Regions from separate parts of the Actinomadura napierensis genome, predicted to be linked through region 2. Evidence: riboswitches for the same ligand, from Rfam matches in the RefSeq annotation. Region 2 holds a riboswitch; the other holds the start of a gene.
The links. A riboswitch is a leader RNA that binds a small molecule or an ion and turns the genes downstream of it on or off. The one in region 2 is predicted to bind glycine.

Region 1 (7,146 bases), on a different contig from region 2:
GCGGGGAGGCGGCGGAGGGCCGGATCGACACCGTGATCGTGGCGATCGTCGACATGCAGGGGCGCCTGCAGGGCAAGCGGCTGTCGTCCCGCTACTTCCTGGAGGAGGTGGCCGGGCACGGCTCGGAGGGCTGCAACTACCTGCTGGCCGTCGACGTCGACATGAACACGGTGGACGGCTACGCGATGTCGTCCTGGGAGCGGGGCTACGGCGACTTCGTCATGCGCCCCGACCTCGGGACGCTCCGCCGGATCCCCTGGCAGGAGGGCGCGGCGCTGGTCCACGCCGACATCGTGTGGGAGGACGGCTCCGACGTGGCGCCCTCGCCCCGGCAGATCCTGCGGCGCCAGCTCGCCAGGCTGGCCGAGCGGGGCTGGGGCGCCTACGTCGGGACCGAACTGGAGTTCGTCGTCTACCAGGACTCCTACGAGGACGCCTGGCGGAAGGCGTACCGCGACCTCACCCCGGCCAACCAGTACAACGTGGACTACTCGCTGCTCGGGGGCGCCCGCGTCGAACCGCTGCTGCGCCGGATCCGCAACGGCATGACCGGCGCGGGGATGTACGTCGAGTCGGCCAAGGGCGAGTGCAACCTCGGCCAGCACGAGATCGCGTTCCGGTTCGACGAGGCGCTGCGGACGTGCGACAACCATGTCCTGTACAAGACCGGCGCGAAAGAGATCGCCGCCCAGGAGGGTATGTCGATCACCTTCATGGCCAAGCCGAACGAGCGGGAGGGCAACTCCTGCCACGTGCACATCTCGCTGCGCGACGCCGCCGGGACGCCGGTCCTGGCCGGGGACGGCCCGCACGGGCTGTCGAAGATCGGCGAGCACTTCATCGCGGGCCAGCAGGCGTGCCTGCGCGACTTCACCCTGCTGTACGCGCCGAACATCAACTCCTACAAGCGCTACCAGCCGGGCTCGTTCGCACCGACCGCGATCAAGTGGGGCGTGGACAACCGGACGTGCGCGCTGCGGCTCGTCGGGCACGGACCGTCGCTGCGCATCGAGAACCGGGTGCCGGGCGGCGACGTCAACCCGTACCTGGCGGTGTCGGCGCTGGTCGCGGCCGGTCTGCACGGCATCGAGAACGAGCTGCCGCTGGAGGAGCCGTACGCGGGCAACGCCTACGCGACCGACGCGGAGACCGTCGTCGCGACGCTCCGCGACGCCGCCGCCGACTGGGGGCGAAGCGCCCTGGCCGTGGACGCGTTCGGCAAGGAGGTCGTGGACCACTACGCCAACTACGCGGCCGTGGAACTGGCCGCCTACGACCGCGCGGTGACCGACTGGGAGCTCTACCGCGGCTTCGAGCGCCTATAGCCGCCCGCGGCCGGCCGCGCCGCCTGACCGAACCACGTTCACTTGCGGCGAGTCGTCGTTATGGCGCGGCTCATAACGACGACTCGCCGCAAGTCAACGACAGCATCGAGGGGACATGAGCGAGTTCGAGGTTCTGAATCCGGCGACCGAGGAGGTCGTGGAGGTCGTCGCGCTGGCGTCGGCGGACGAGGCCGACGCGGCCGTGGAGCGGGCCGGGCGGGCGTTCCCGGCGTGGCGGGACGTGGCGCCCGGCGACCGGGCCCGGCTGCTGCGGGCGTTCGCCGAGAAGGTCGACGCGCACCTGGACGAGCTGGCCGAGCTGGAGGTCCGCAACGCCGGGCATCCGATCGGGCAGGCGCGCTGGGAGGCGGGCAACCTGCGGGACGTCCTGCACTACTACGCCGCCGCGCCCGAACGGCTCACCGGGCGGCAGATCCCGGTGCCGGGCGGACTGAACGTGACGTTCGCCGAGCCGCTCGGGGTCGTCGGCGTGATCGTGCCGTGGAACTTCCCGATGCCGATCATGGGCTGGGGCATGGCGCCGGCGCTCGCCGCGGGCAACACGGTGATCGTCAAGCCGGCGGAGCTGACCCCGCTCACCGCGCGCCGCCTCGGAGAGCTGGCGCTGGAGGCGGGCCTCCCGGAACACGTGCTCCAGGTGCTGCCGGGCGCGGGGCCGGTGGCGGGACGGCGGCTGGTCGACCATCCGGACGTCCGCAAGATCGTCTTCACCGGCTCGACGCGGGTCGGCAAGGAGATCATGCAGGCGTGCGCGCCCGGCGTGAAGCGGCTGACGCTGGAGCTCGGCGGCAAGTCCGCGAACATCGTGTTCGCGGACGCCGACCTGGAGAAGGCCGCCGCGACCGCCCCGTACGCGGTGTTCGAGAACGCCGGCCAGGACTGCTGCGCCCGTTCCCGGATCCTGGTGGAACGTCCCGTCTACGACCGGTTCCTCGAACTGCTCGAACCGGCCGTGCACGGCGTCGCCGTCGGCGACCCGCGCGATGACAAGACCGAGGTCGGGCCGCTGATCAGCGCCGCGCACCGGGACCGGGTCGCCTCCTACGTGCCCGACGGCGCGCCCGTCGTGATCCGCGGTTCGGCGCCCGAGGGCCCCGGGTTCTGGTTCCCGCCGACCGTCCTCGCCTCCCCGGACTACGCGACCCTGCCGGCCTGGCACGACGAGGTGTTCGGGCCGGTCGTCGCCGTCGTCCCGTTCGAGGACGAGGCCGACGCGTACCGGATCGCCAACGACACCCCCTACGGGCTGTCCGGCTCCATCTGGACCCGCGACATCGGCCGCGCCCTGCGCGCCTCCCGCGCCGTCGAGGCCGGGAACCTGTCGGTGAACTCCCACTCGTCCGTGCGGTACTGGACGCCGTTCGGCGGGTTCAAGCAGTCCGGCCTCGGCCGCGAGCTGGGCCCGGACGCGCTCGGCGCGTTCACCGAGACCAAGAACGTCTTCATCGCGAGCGAGTAGCCCCCGCAAGTTTCGGTCAGTGACAGGAGAGAGAGCAGCATGCAGCGTCTGGAAGGCCGGGTGGCCGTCGTGACCGGCGGCGCCAGCGGCATCGGCCTGGCCACCGCGCGCCGTTTCACCGAAGAGGGCGCGAAGGTCGTCGTGGCCGACGTCGACGAGACCGCCGGCAAGAGCGCCGCCGAGGAGCTCGGCGGCCTGTTCGTCAAGGTGGACGTGACCGGCGAGGACGAGGTCAAGGCCCTCTACCGGACGGTCCGGGACGCCTACGGGCGCATCGACGTCGCGTTCAACAACGCCGGGATCTCCCCGCCCGACGACGACTCGATCCTGGAGACCGGCCTGGACGCCTGGAAGCGCGTCCAGGACGTCAACCTGACCAGCGTCTACCTGTGCTGCAAGCACGTCATCCCGTACATGCTGGAGCAGGGCAAGGGGTCGATCATCAACACGGCGTCGTTCGTGGCGGTGATGGGCGCGGCGACCTCGCAGATCTCCTACACCGCGTCCAAGGGCGGCGTCCTGGCGATGTCCCGGGAACTGGGCGTGCAGTTCGCGCGGCAGGGCGTCCGCGTGAACGCGCTGTGCCCCGGACCCGTGAACACCCCCCTCCTCCAGGAGCTGTTCGCCAAGGACCCGGAGCGGGCCGCGCGGCGCCTCGTCCACGTCCCGGTGGGGCGCTTCGCCGAGGCGTCGGAGATCGCGGCGGCGGTCGCGTTCCTGGCGTCGGACGACGCGTCGTTCATCACGGCGTCGGAGTTCCTGGTGGACGGCGGCATCTCCGGGGCCTATGTGACGCCGCTCTAGAGCGCCCGTTATGAGGTGCGGTGCTAAGCGAACCGCGTTTTCTTGGCATGCGCGTCGGTATGCGCGCGCACGGTTTTCTGCGCATCATGGCGCTTTCCATCCCGGTCCCTGGAGAAGTGATCCCTGTGAAGCGCAGTCTCGTGGCGGTCCTGGCGTTGTCGCTCGCGCTCGGCGGATGCGGCGGCTCGGACGGCAAGAAGGACTCGGCCGCGTCCGGTTCCCCGGCCTCCTCCCCGGCGACGGCACCGGCGCCGTCCGGGACGTCCGACGGGTCCGGCGGCTCGGCCGGCGGCGGCGCGAGCGCCGTGCCGACCGCCCCGGGCGGCGGGACGGCGGCGGCCGCCAAGAAGTTCAACGACTGCGTGCGCAAGCAGGGCGTGACGATGCCCAGCCCGCACCCGAGTTCTACGCCGTCCAAGGCCGAGCTGGCCAAGATCAAGGCGGCGCTGCAGACGTGCGTGAAGGCGATGTCCGGCACCCCCGCGGCGACGCCCAAATAGACACCCGCCCATTGCATCGCCCTCGGCGGTCGGGCCTGGGGGCTCGCTGCGCGATCAAGTCCTCGCAGGCTCGAACTTGGCTTCGCACGCGATCGCAACGCCTGAGGCCGGCACGCCGCCGAGCCCGCGTGCGGAGCCGGCGTCGGGCGCTGGTGGCATGGCGTTGCCGCTGCTAGCCTTGCGCGCAGCCGTTAATCCCGTGCGGGAGAGTCCTACGCAGCCGGTGTGGGACGCCGAAGGAGCAAATCCTCCCCGGAACCTCTCAGGCCCATGGACCGCACGGAGCAGGCGACCTCTGGAAAGCGGGGACGCGTTCCCCCGCCGAAGGTGAAAGCCCGCGCCGCGTCCCGTACCGGGGCGGCGGGTGAAGCTCTCAGGCGCCGATGACAGAGGGGGAGGCACCGATACGCCCGGTGCGCGAGTGGGACGATGGACCACGCGCGCCCGTGACGAAGGAGCCGAACCGATGTCCGCCGATCCGTCCTCGAAGGCCGCGAAGAAGACGCCGCTGCACGACGTCCACCAGGACCTCGGCGCGAATCTCGTCGACTTCGCCGGCCATCTGATGCCGCTGCGCTACGCGAGCGAGACCGCCGAGCACCAGGCCGTCCGCACCGGCGCGGGGCTGTTCGACCTGTCCCACATGGGAGAGATCTTCCTGTCCGGTCCGGGCGCGGCCAACGCGCTCGACTACGCGCTGGTCGGGAACCTGTCGCCGATGGCGGTGGGCAAGGCCCGCTACACGATGATCTGCGATCCGGACGGCGGCGTCCTGGACGACCTGATCGTCTACCGGCTGGCGGACGAGACGTGGATGGTCGTCGCGAACGCGTCGAACGTCGCGGTCGTCCGGGAGGCGCTGACCGAGCGGGCCGCGGGCTTCGAGGCCGCCGTGGACGACCGCTCCGACGCCTACGCGCTGATCGCCCTGCAGGGCCCGCGGGCGCAGGCGATCCTGGAGGGGTTCACCGGCGCGCCGCTCGCCGACCTGCGCTACTACGCGATCCTCGCCGACCGCGTCGCCGAGGTGGACGCCCTCATCGCCCGTACCGGCTACACCGGCGAGGACGGCTTCGAGCTGTTCGTCGACGCGTCCGACGCCGTCGCGCTGTGGAAGGCGCTGGCCGCGGTCGACGGGGTGGTGCCCGCCGGGCTGTCGGCGCGGGACACGCTGCGGCTGGAGGCGGGCATGCCGCTGTACGGCAACGAGCTGACCGCGGAGACCACCCCGTTCGAGGCCGGCCTCGGACGTGTCGTCAAACTCGAGAAGGCGGTCGACTTCGTCGGCAAGGCCGCCCTGGCGGCGCAGGCGCAGACCCCCGCGGGCCGTAGGCTCGTGGGACTGGTGGCGCGCGGGCGTCGCGCGCCCCGGAAGGGGTACCAGGTCGTCACGTCCGGCGGCACGCCGTGCGGTGTGGTGACGAGCGGTGCCCCGTCGCCCACACTGGGCAGGCCGATCGCCATGGCCTACCTCGACAGCGGCGTCGAGGAGACCGGCCTCGCCGTGGATGTGCGCGGCAGGCAGGAGCCGGTCGACGTGGTCGCACTGCCGTTCTACAAGCGTTCCTGAAAGAGAGAAAAAGACGTGAGCGTTCCGGAGCAGCTCCGCTACAGCGAAGAGCACGAGTGGGTGGCCGGCCTCGGCCCTGCTGGTTCAGAAGCAGAGGACGGCATCGTCACGGTCGGCATCACCGCGCACGCCGCCGACGCGCTCGGCGAGATCGTCTACCTCGAGCTGCAGCCCTCCGAGGGCGACAACGTCGAGGCCGGCGAGCCGTGCGGGGAGATCGAGTCGACCAAGTCGGTCAGCGACCTGTTCTCGCCGGTCAGCGGCGAGATCACCGCGATCAACGGCGCGGTGGTGGACGAGCCCAAGGTGATCAACGACGACCCGTACGGCGAGGGCTGGATCTTCAAGGTGCGGATCTCCGACGAGCCGGGCGACCTGCTGGACGCCGAGTCCTACGACAAGCTGATCGAGGAGAGCTGACGTGGGTCTGCATGACTCCCTCGCCGCGGCCGACCCGGAGGTCGCCGCGGCGGTGGACGCCGAGCTGCGCCGCCAGCAGTCCACCCTCGAGATGATCGCGTCGGAGAACTTCGCGCCGGTGTCGGTGCTGGAGGCGCAGGGCTCCGTCCTGACCAACAAGTACGCCGAGGGGTACCCGGGCCGGCGGTACTACGGCGGCTGCGAGTACGTGGACGTCACCGAGCAGCTCGCGATCGACCGGGCGAAGGCCCTGTTCGGCGCGGATCACGCGAACGTGCAGCCGCACAGCGGCGCGCAGGCCAACACCGCGGTCTACTTCGCGCTGCTGCAGCACGGCGACACCATCCTCGGCCTCGACCTCGCGCACGGCGGGCACCTCACCCACGGGATGCGGCTGAACTACTCCGGCAAGGTGCTGAACGTGGTGCCCTACCACGTCCGCGCCGAGGACGGCCTGGTCGACATGGACGAGGTCGCCTCGCTCGCCGCCGAGCACCGGCCGAAGATGATCGTGGCGGGCTGGTCGGCGTACCCGCGGCAGCTGGACTTCGCCGCGTTCCGCGAGATCGCCGACTCGGTCGGGGCTCTGCTGATGGTGGACATGGCGCACTTCGCCGGGCTGGTCGCGGCGGGGCTGCACCCCTCCCCCGTCCCGCACGCCGACATCGTCACCACCACGACGCACAAGACGCTCGGCGGCCCGCGCGGCGGCCTGATCCTCGCCCGCGAGGAGTACGGCAAGAAGATCAACTCGGCGGTGTTCCCGGGCATGCAGGGCGGCCCGCTGGAGCACGTGATCGCCGCCAAGGCGGTCGCGCTGAAGATCGCCGCGTCGGACGAGTTCAAGGCCCGGCAGGCCGTCACGGTCGAGGGCGCGAAGATCCTCGCCGAGCGGCTGCTCGCCGAGGACTCGGCGAAGGCCGGCGTGAAGGTGCTGACCGGCGGCACGGACGTGCACCTCGTCCTGGTCGACCTGGTCGACTCCGAGCTGACCGGGCGCGACGCCGAGGACCGGCTGCACGAGATCGGCATCACCGTCAACCGGAA
Region 2 (7,146 bases):
CTTCGCCAGCGAGGACGTCCTCGAGGAGGCCGGCGTGGCCATCCCCGACGAGCAGGAGGACGAGGTCGAGAAGTTCCGCGAGTTCCTCGACACGATCTCCCCCGAGGACTTCGGCCGGGCTGGCTAGACCCCGGGCGGAGGCGCGGCCGCAGGCTCCGCTTGCTCTCCGTGTTCGCCGTGCCGATCCGGAGGCGCACCTCCGCGACCCTCCCGTTGCGCGCCCCGTCGCACCCGTCCCGGGTCTTCGAGCGGGCATCGGTTACGCTGTGTGATGGAGCGGTGCGGGCCGGGCTTCCGGGATGGAGTGGGGAATGTCACTTCGGGGGGTAAGGTCGTGTCGTGCCGCGATTGGTCGTGCATTGCCCTGGACCTGGCAGTTTCCGATGGGCGACCATCGGGGTAGGAGTGCGGTGGCGGCCAAGGTGCGCGGTTTGCCCACGTGAAGCCGGTTCATCCGGGCATGCGACGCGCCGACGGCGAACGTTGACCACACCCTGACCGGCACCTACCGTGCTGGTGGAACACCCGTGGTGTAATTCGTCAAACCCCCTTGACGAAGCGGCACGGGCTGATAGAAGCCGGAGGTCCGCGTGGCGGTGAGCAGCGGCGAGGGCAAGGCGACCCCCGACAGGCACATGGCGTCACGACGCGCCGGAGAGCAGGGCCTGCTCTTCGACACGCAGGTGTCGGCGCCGCCGGAGGATGTCGGCTACCGCGGCCCGACGGCGTGCGCCGCGGCGGGGATCACCTACCGGCAGCTGGACTACTGGGCCCGCACGAAGCTGGTCGAGCCGAGCGTGCGCGCGGCGCACGGATCGGGCAGCCAGCGCCTCTACAGCTTCCGCGACATCCTGGTGCTGAAGGTCGTCAAGCGGCTGCTGGACACGGGGGTGTCGCTGCAGCAGATCCGCACGGCGGTGACGCACCTGCGCGACCGCGGCGTCCAGGACCTGGCGCAGATCACCCTGATGAGCGACGGCGTGAGCGTGTACGAGTGCACCTCCGCCGACGAGGTCGTGGACCTGCTGCAGGGCGGGCAGGGCGTGTTCGGGATCGCGCTCGGACGGGTGTGGCAGGAGGTGGAGGGAAGCCTGGCGGAGCTTCCCGGCGAACGCGCCGCCACCGACGACCCGGACCCTCACGAGCACCCCCACGATGAGCTGGCGAACCGGCGGCGCGCCCGCCGCACCGGCTGATCCGGCCCGGTCCGCGGGCGGGTCCCGCGGAGGCCGCCCCCTCGCGGCCGGCACGGCCCCTCATATCGCGTCCTTGCGCTGGAGGTAGGCGAACGCCGCCCAGCCCGGCAGGACGGGAAGCCACAGCGTCAGCAGGCGGTACAGCAGCACCGCGGACGTCGCCGTCTCCGCCGTCAGCCCCGAGATCGTCAGCGCCAGCGTCAGCGCGCCCTCGACCGCGCCGAGCCCGCCCGGTGTCGGGACCGCCGAACCGACCGCGTTGGCGGTCAGGAACACCACCACGACGGCCGTCCAGTGCAGCGACCCGCCGAACGCCCGGATCGAGGCGTCCAGGCACAGCGCGTACGTCGCCGTCAGCCCCACCGTCCCGCCGAGGCCGGTGCACAGCTTGCGCGGCGACTGCAGGACGTCCACCAGCCGCGGCACCACGCCCGAGAACATCGCCCGCAGCCGGGACGCGGCGAACCGCCGCACCCGCGGGATCATCATCGCCGCGCCGGCGACCAGGCCGAGCGCCAGCACCACGATCACGATCGTGCGGGACGGCGCCAGGTCCTTCGTGGCGTTGTGGGTGGAGCCGGTGAGGAAGCCGAACAGCACCAGCAGCAGGACGTGCACCACCAGGCCGACCAGCTGGGACGCGCCGACGCTGGCGACCGCCGGGCCCGAGCGGATCCCGGAGCGCTGCAGGAAGCGGGTGTTGATCGCGACGCCGCCCACCGCGGCCGGCGCCACCAGCTGCACGAACGACGCGGCGACCTGCACCAGGACCGTCCGCCCCACCGGCAGCCGCTCCGGCACGAACCCCAGCAGCATGTACGCCGCCGCGAGGTAGGTCGCCGCCGACGCGGCGAGCGCGATGAACACCCAGTGCCAGGTCGCCGTCGACAGCAGGTGCGCGAAGTCGAGGCTGCCGACCTGCGGGATCACGATGTACCCGGCGACCGACAGGCCGACGATGCTGAAGATCGTCCGGGGCCGGAAGCGCTCCAGCCGGACCGGCGCCGCCTCGGTCTCCGGCTTCAGCGCGACGATCTGCTCCCGGATCCGGGTGAGCAGGTCCCGGTCGCGGCGCAGCGCCGTCCGCGTCGCCCGCGACAGCGCCACCCGCTGCAGCAGCGGGACCGCCGCGGCGAGCGCGTCCTCGCCGAGCACGGACGCGGCGGTCCGCACGGCGCGCTCGGGGCCCGCGTGCAGGGCCACGGTGGTGAGCAGCTGCGCCAGGTCCAGCAGCAACGCGAGGTCGCCGGAGGCGATCTCCCCGGACCGCATGTCGGTGAGGTACACGCGGCCGTCGTCGCCGACGAGGACCGTGTCGTCCTCCAGCCGCCGGTGCGCGAGCCGGCCCTCCTGCAGCCGCCGGAACTGCCGCCACGCGTCGGCGAGCATCCCGTCGGTGAGTTCGTCGCCCGGGACGTCCGCGAGCCGCCGCCCCGGCACGTGCTCGAAGGCCAGCAGCGCCGCCTCCGTGCCGACCTCGGACGTCCCCACGAGCCGCGGCGTGCGCGCGCCCGCGGCGTCCACCGCGTACGCCATCAGGGACTCGAGCTCCAGGGAGCGGCGCAGCGGGCGCAGCGCCCGTCCCGTGGTGGTGCGGCTGAGCCGCAGCGTCCGCCACATCCGGTACAGCAGCCCGGCGGTCTGCTGGTCGCGGTCCAGGACCCGGACCTCCAGGTCCCACGGGCCGGTCCGCCGCGCTGCGCGGTCCTTTTCGCCGTCCCGGTCGAGCAGGACGCCGTAGCGGCGGTCCTGGCCCGTCTCACCGGGGTCGTCGAGGCGGGCGGCGCGGCGCGGGGACAGCCCCAGCCGCTCCAGCGTGGAGACCACCGCCGTCCCGGACGGCCGCGGGTTCGGCGTGCCGGCCGCGTACAGGGTGCCGTAGCCGATCGCGCGGCCGAGCAGGTAGGTGGCGGCGAGCGCCGCGACGGACGCGTACGACGCGGTGAGCCCGGTCAGCGCGGCCAGCCCGATGAACGTCCACGTCACCGCCTGCCAGCGGGTCCGGCCCGCCATCCCGACCGCCGTGACGAACGCGATCACCGGCGCGATGTCGGTGTGCACCGGCGCGGTGCTGGTGCCGCCCCAGATCAGCGAGTCCAGCACCCCGCCGGGCGCCGCGCTGGTCACCCAGTCGTCCAGGCCGACCGTGACGCCGAACGCGATCACGGCGGCCAGCAGCGCGATCGCCACCCGCATGCCGTCCTTGCGGAACATCCGCTCGACCGCGAACGCGATCGGCGCGGTCAGCACGCCGAAGCTGGAGGCGAGGGTGGCCAGCGACAGCAGCATGCGGGGGGCGTGCGCGGTGCCCTGCGCGATGTCGGTCTGCAGCCCGTGCGTGGTCTGCTGGGCGATCGACACCAGCAGCATCACCGCCGCGAGCCCAACGCAGGAGACCCCGAACCTGATCGCGTCGCCGGACCGGCGGATCCGGTCCGGCTGGGCGGGCTCGTCCACGGGGACGCCGGCGGTGGCGCCCGTCGACGGGCGCACCGCCCCGCCGTGGGTCTGTGTCACCGCCGTATCGCCGCCCTGACCGTCCGCCATCGTGATCAGCGTCCCAGGGCCGGCGGGGCGCCGTCGAGCGGCGGCCCCCGGCCCGGCCGGCCGCCTGGACGGCGCCGCGGCCCGTCCCGCCCCGGTGAGCTGTGCACATCGTACTTGCCGGTAGATGCCCGGGCCGTCCATCACCCCGGTTCCGCGCGGCGGGACGCGCCGCCGTCGCGACGGCGGGCGGGGGCGCGCGACGATCGCCGGGGCGATGGTTGGGTAGGGTTTGTTCCGGACATGCCGTCGACCCTGTGCGGGAGAGACCCCACGCGGCCAGCGTGGGGCGCCGAAGGGGCAACCTCCCCGGAACCTCTCAGGCAAAAGGACCGCTCGGGCGAGGCACCTCTGGAAAGCAGGCGCCGATCCCCCTGACCGGGGAGGGCGGCTCACCGAAGGGGAAATCCCGCTGCGCGGGGGAAGCTCTCAGGTGCCGATGACAGAGGGGGAGACCGGCCGCCGGCCGTAGCCGGCGGCGGCCCTGAGCGACCGCAGCAGCCAGGAGGCTCTCCATGACCGCCCAGTTCTTCGCGCCCGTGGCCTCGCCGCAGGATGCCCGTTCCACGTTCGCCGACCGCCATGTCGGCCCGTCCCCGGACGAGCGGGCCCGGATGCTGGCCGCCATCGGCTACTCCGGCGCCGAGGCGCTGATCGGCGACGCCGTCCCGGCCGGGATCCGCACCTCCCGGCCGCTGGAGCTGCCGCCCGCGCTGAGCGAGACCGCCGCGCTGGCCCGGCTGCGCGAGCTGGCGTCCCGCAACACCGTGCTCACCTCGATGATCGGACTCGGCTACCACGGGACGACGACGCCGGGCGTGATCCTGCGCAACGTGCTGGAGAACCCGGGCTGGTACACCGCCTACACGCCCTACCAGCCGGAGATCTCGCAGGGCCGCCTCGAGGCGCTGCTGAACTTCCAGACGGTCGTCGCCGACCTGACCGGCCTGCCGGTCGCCAACGCCTCCATGCTGGACGAGGGCACCGCCGCCGCCGAGGCCATGGCCCTCGCGCACCGCGTGTCCAAGCGCAAGGAGCCCGGGACGTTCCTGGTGGACGCCGACGCGCTCCCGCAGACGATCGAGGTCGTGCGGACCCGGGCGGTCCCGCTCGGCATCGAGGTCGTCACCGCGGACCTGTCCGGCGGTCTGCCGGACGGCGACTTCTTCGGCGTCCTGCTGCAGTACCCGGGAGCGTCGGGCGTCGTCCGCGACCTGGAGCCGCTCGCCGCGCAGGCGCACGAGCGCGGCGCGAAGGTCGTCGTCGCCGCCGACCTGCTCGCCCTGACGCTGCTGCGGCCGCCGGGCGAGTCCGGCGCCGACATCGCCGTGGGCTCCGCGCAGCGGTTCGGCGTCCCCTACGGGTTCGGCGGCCCGCACGCCGGCTACATGGCGGTCGGCGAGGGCATCCAGCGGCAGTTGCCCGGACGCCTCGTCGGCGTGTCCGTCGACGCCGACGGCGCCACCGCCTACCGCCTGGCCCTGCAGACCCGCGAGCAGCACATCCGCCGCGAGAAGGCCACCAGCAACATCTGCACCGCGCAGGTCCTCCTGGCCGTGATGGCGAGCATGTACGCCGTCTACCACGGGCCGGAGGGGCTCGCCGCCATCGCCCAGCGGACGCACCGCCGCGCCGCCGAGATCGCCGCGGGGCTGCGCGCCGGCGGCGTCGAGATCGTCCACGGCGCCTTCTTCGACACCGTCCTCGCCCGCGTCCCCGGCCGGGCCGCCGAGGTCGCCGAGGCCGCCCGCGAGCGCGGGATCAACCTGCGGCCGTCCGGCGCCGACCTCGTCGCCGTCGCCTGCGACGAGACGACGCTGCCCGAGCACGTCACCGCCGTCCTGGAGGCGTTCGGGGTGCCCGCCGAGGTCGCCGGCGCCGAGGAGGCGATCCCGGACGGCCTGCGCCGCGAGAGCCCCTACCTGACCCACCCGGTCTTCCACGCGCACCGCTCCGAGACCGCGATGCTGCGCTACCTGCGCCGGCTCCAGGACAAGGACATCGCGCTCGACCGCTCGATGATCCCGCTCGGCTCCTGCACGATGAAGCTGAACGCCACCGCCGAGATGGAGCCCATCACCTGGCCGGAGTTCGCGAACATCCACCCGTTCGCGCCGCTCGACCAGGCCGCCGGCTACGTCGAGCTGATCGGCGAGCTGGAGGACGCGCTCGCCGAGATCACCGGGTACGCGAAGGTGTCCGTCCAGCCCAACGCCGGCTCGCAGGGCGAACTGGCAGGGCTGCTCGCCATTCGCGGTTACCACGCCTCGCGCGGCGACGAGCACCGCGACGTCTGCCTGATCCCGTCCTCGGCGCACGGCACCAACGCGGCCAGTGCCGTCATGGCCGGGATGCGTGTCGTCGTCGTCAAGTGCGACGAGGGCGGCAACGTCGACCTCGACGACCTGCACGCCAAGATCGCCAAGCACGGCGACCGGATCGCCGCGATCATGGTGACCTACCCGTCCACGCACGGCGTGTTCGAGGAGTCGATCACCGACGTGTGCGCCGCCGTGCACGAGGCCGGCGGCCAGGTCTACGTCGACGGCGCCAACCTCAACGCCCTGGTCGGGCTGGCCCGCCCCGGCGAGTTCGGGTCGGACGTCTCGCACCTCAACCTGCACAAGACGTTCTGCATCCCGCACGGCGGCGGCGGCCCCGGCGTCGGCCCGATCGGCGTCCGCGAGCACCTCGCCCCGTTCCTGCCGAACCACCCGCTCCGCGAGGAGGCCGGCCCCGCCGAGACCGGCGTCGGCCCGATCTCGGCCGCCCCGTGGGGCTCGGCGGGCATCCTGCCGATCTCCTGGGCGTACATCGCGATGATGGGCCCGGACGGCCTGCGCGCCGCCACCGAGGGCGCCATCATCGGCGCCAACTACCTCGCCGCCCGCCTCGGCCCGCACTACCCGATCCTCTACACCGGCCGCAACGGCCTCGTCGCCCACGAGTGCATCGCCGACCTCCGCAAGATCACCAAGGAGACCGGCATCACCGCCGAGGACGTCGCCAAGCGCCTCATCGACTACGGCTTCCACGCCCCGACGCTCTCCTTCCCCGTCGCCGGCACCCTGATGATCGAGCCCACCGAGTCCGAGGACCTCGCCGAGCTCGACCGGTTCTGCGACGCCATGATCGAGATCCGCCGGGAGATCCAGCGCGTCGCCGACGGCGGCTACGACCGCGAGGACAACCCCCTCAAGAACGCCCCGCACACCGCCGCCTGCCTCGTCTCCGACGACTGGAAGCACGCCTACACCCGCGACGAGGCCGCCTACCCCGTCCCCGCGCTCCGCGAGACCAAGTACTGGCCCCCGGTCCGCCGCATCGACCAGGCCTACGGCGACCGCAACCTCGTCTGCTCCTGCCCGCCCCCGGAGGCCTTCGAGGATTGATTTCTCCCAGGGGG

Region 1: it holds a riboswitch for glycine, as region 2 does, so the genes downstream of both, gcvT (glycine cleavage system aminomethyltransferase GcvT) here and gcvP (aminomethyl-transferring glycine dehydrogenase) in region 2, are expected to answer to the same signal.

The regions. Positions count from the first base shown of each region.
Region 1 is NZ_BAAAMR010000074.1:26,083-33,228, reverse strand. Features, by position in the region: gene ABD296_RS33230 (glutamine synthetase family protein) at 1-1,325, shown strand, start outside; gene ABD296_RS33225 (aldehyde dehydrogenase family protein) at 1,441-2,805, shown strand; gene ABD296_RS33220 (3-oxoacyl-ACP reductase) at 2,845-3,609, shown strand; gene ABD296_RS33215 (hypothetical protein) at 3,735-4,109, shown strand; glycine riboswitch at 4,302-4,397, shown strand; glycine riboswitch at 4,402-4,502, shown strand; gene gcvT (glycine cleavage system aminomethyltransferase GcvT) at 4,576-5,679, shown strand; gene gcvH (glycine cleavage system protein GcvH) at 5,695-6,099, shown strand; gene ABD296_RS33200 (serine hydroxymethyltransferase) at 6,101-7,146, shown strand, end outside.
Region 2 is NZ_BAAAMR010000162.1:5,222-12,367, forward strand. Features, by position in the region: gene ABD296_RS45645 (bifunctional nuclease family protein) at 1-127, shown strand, start outside; gene ABD296_RS45650 (MerR family transcriptional regulator) at 591-1,196, shown strand; gene ABD296_RS45655 (lysylphosphatidylglycerol synthase transmembrane domain-containing protein) at 1,257-3,713, opposite strand; glycine riboswitch at 3,991-4,085, shown strand; glycine riboswitch at 4,086-4,196, shown strand; gene gcvP (aminomethyl-transferring glycine dehydrogenase) at 4,256-7,132, shown strand.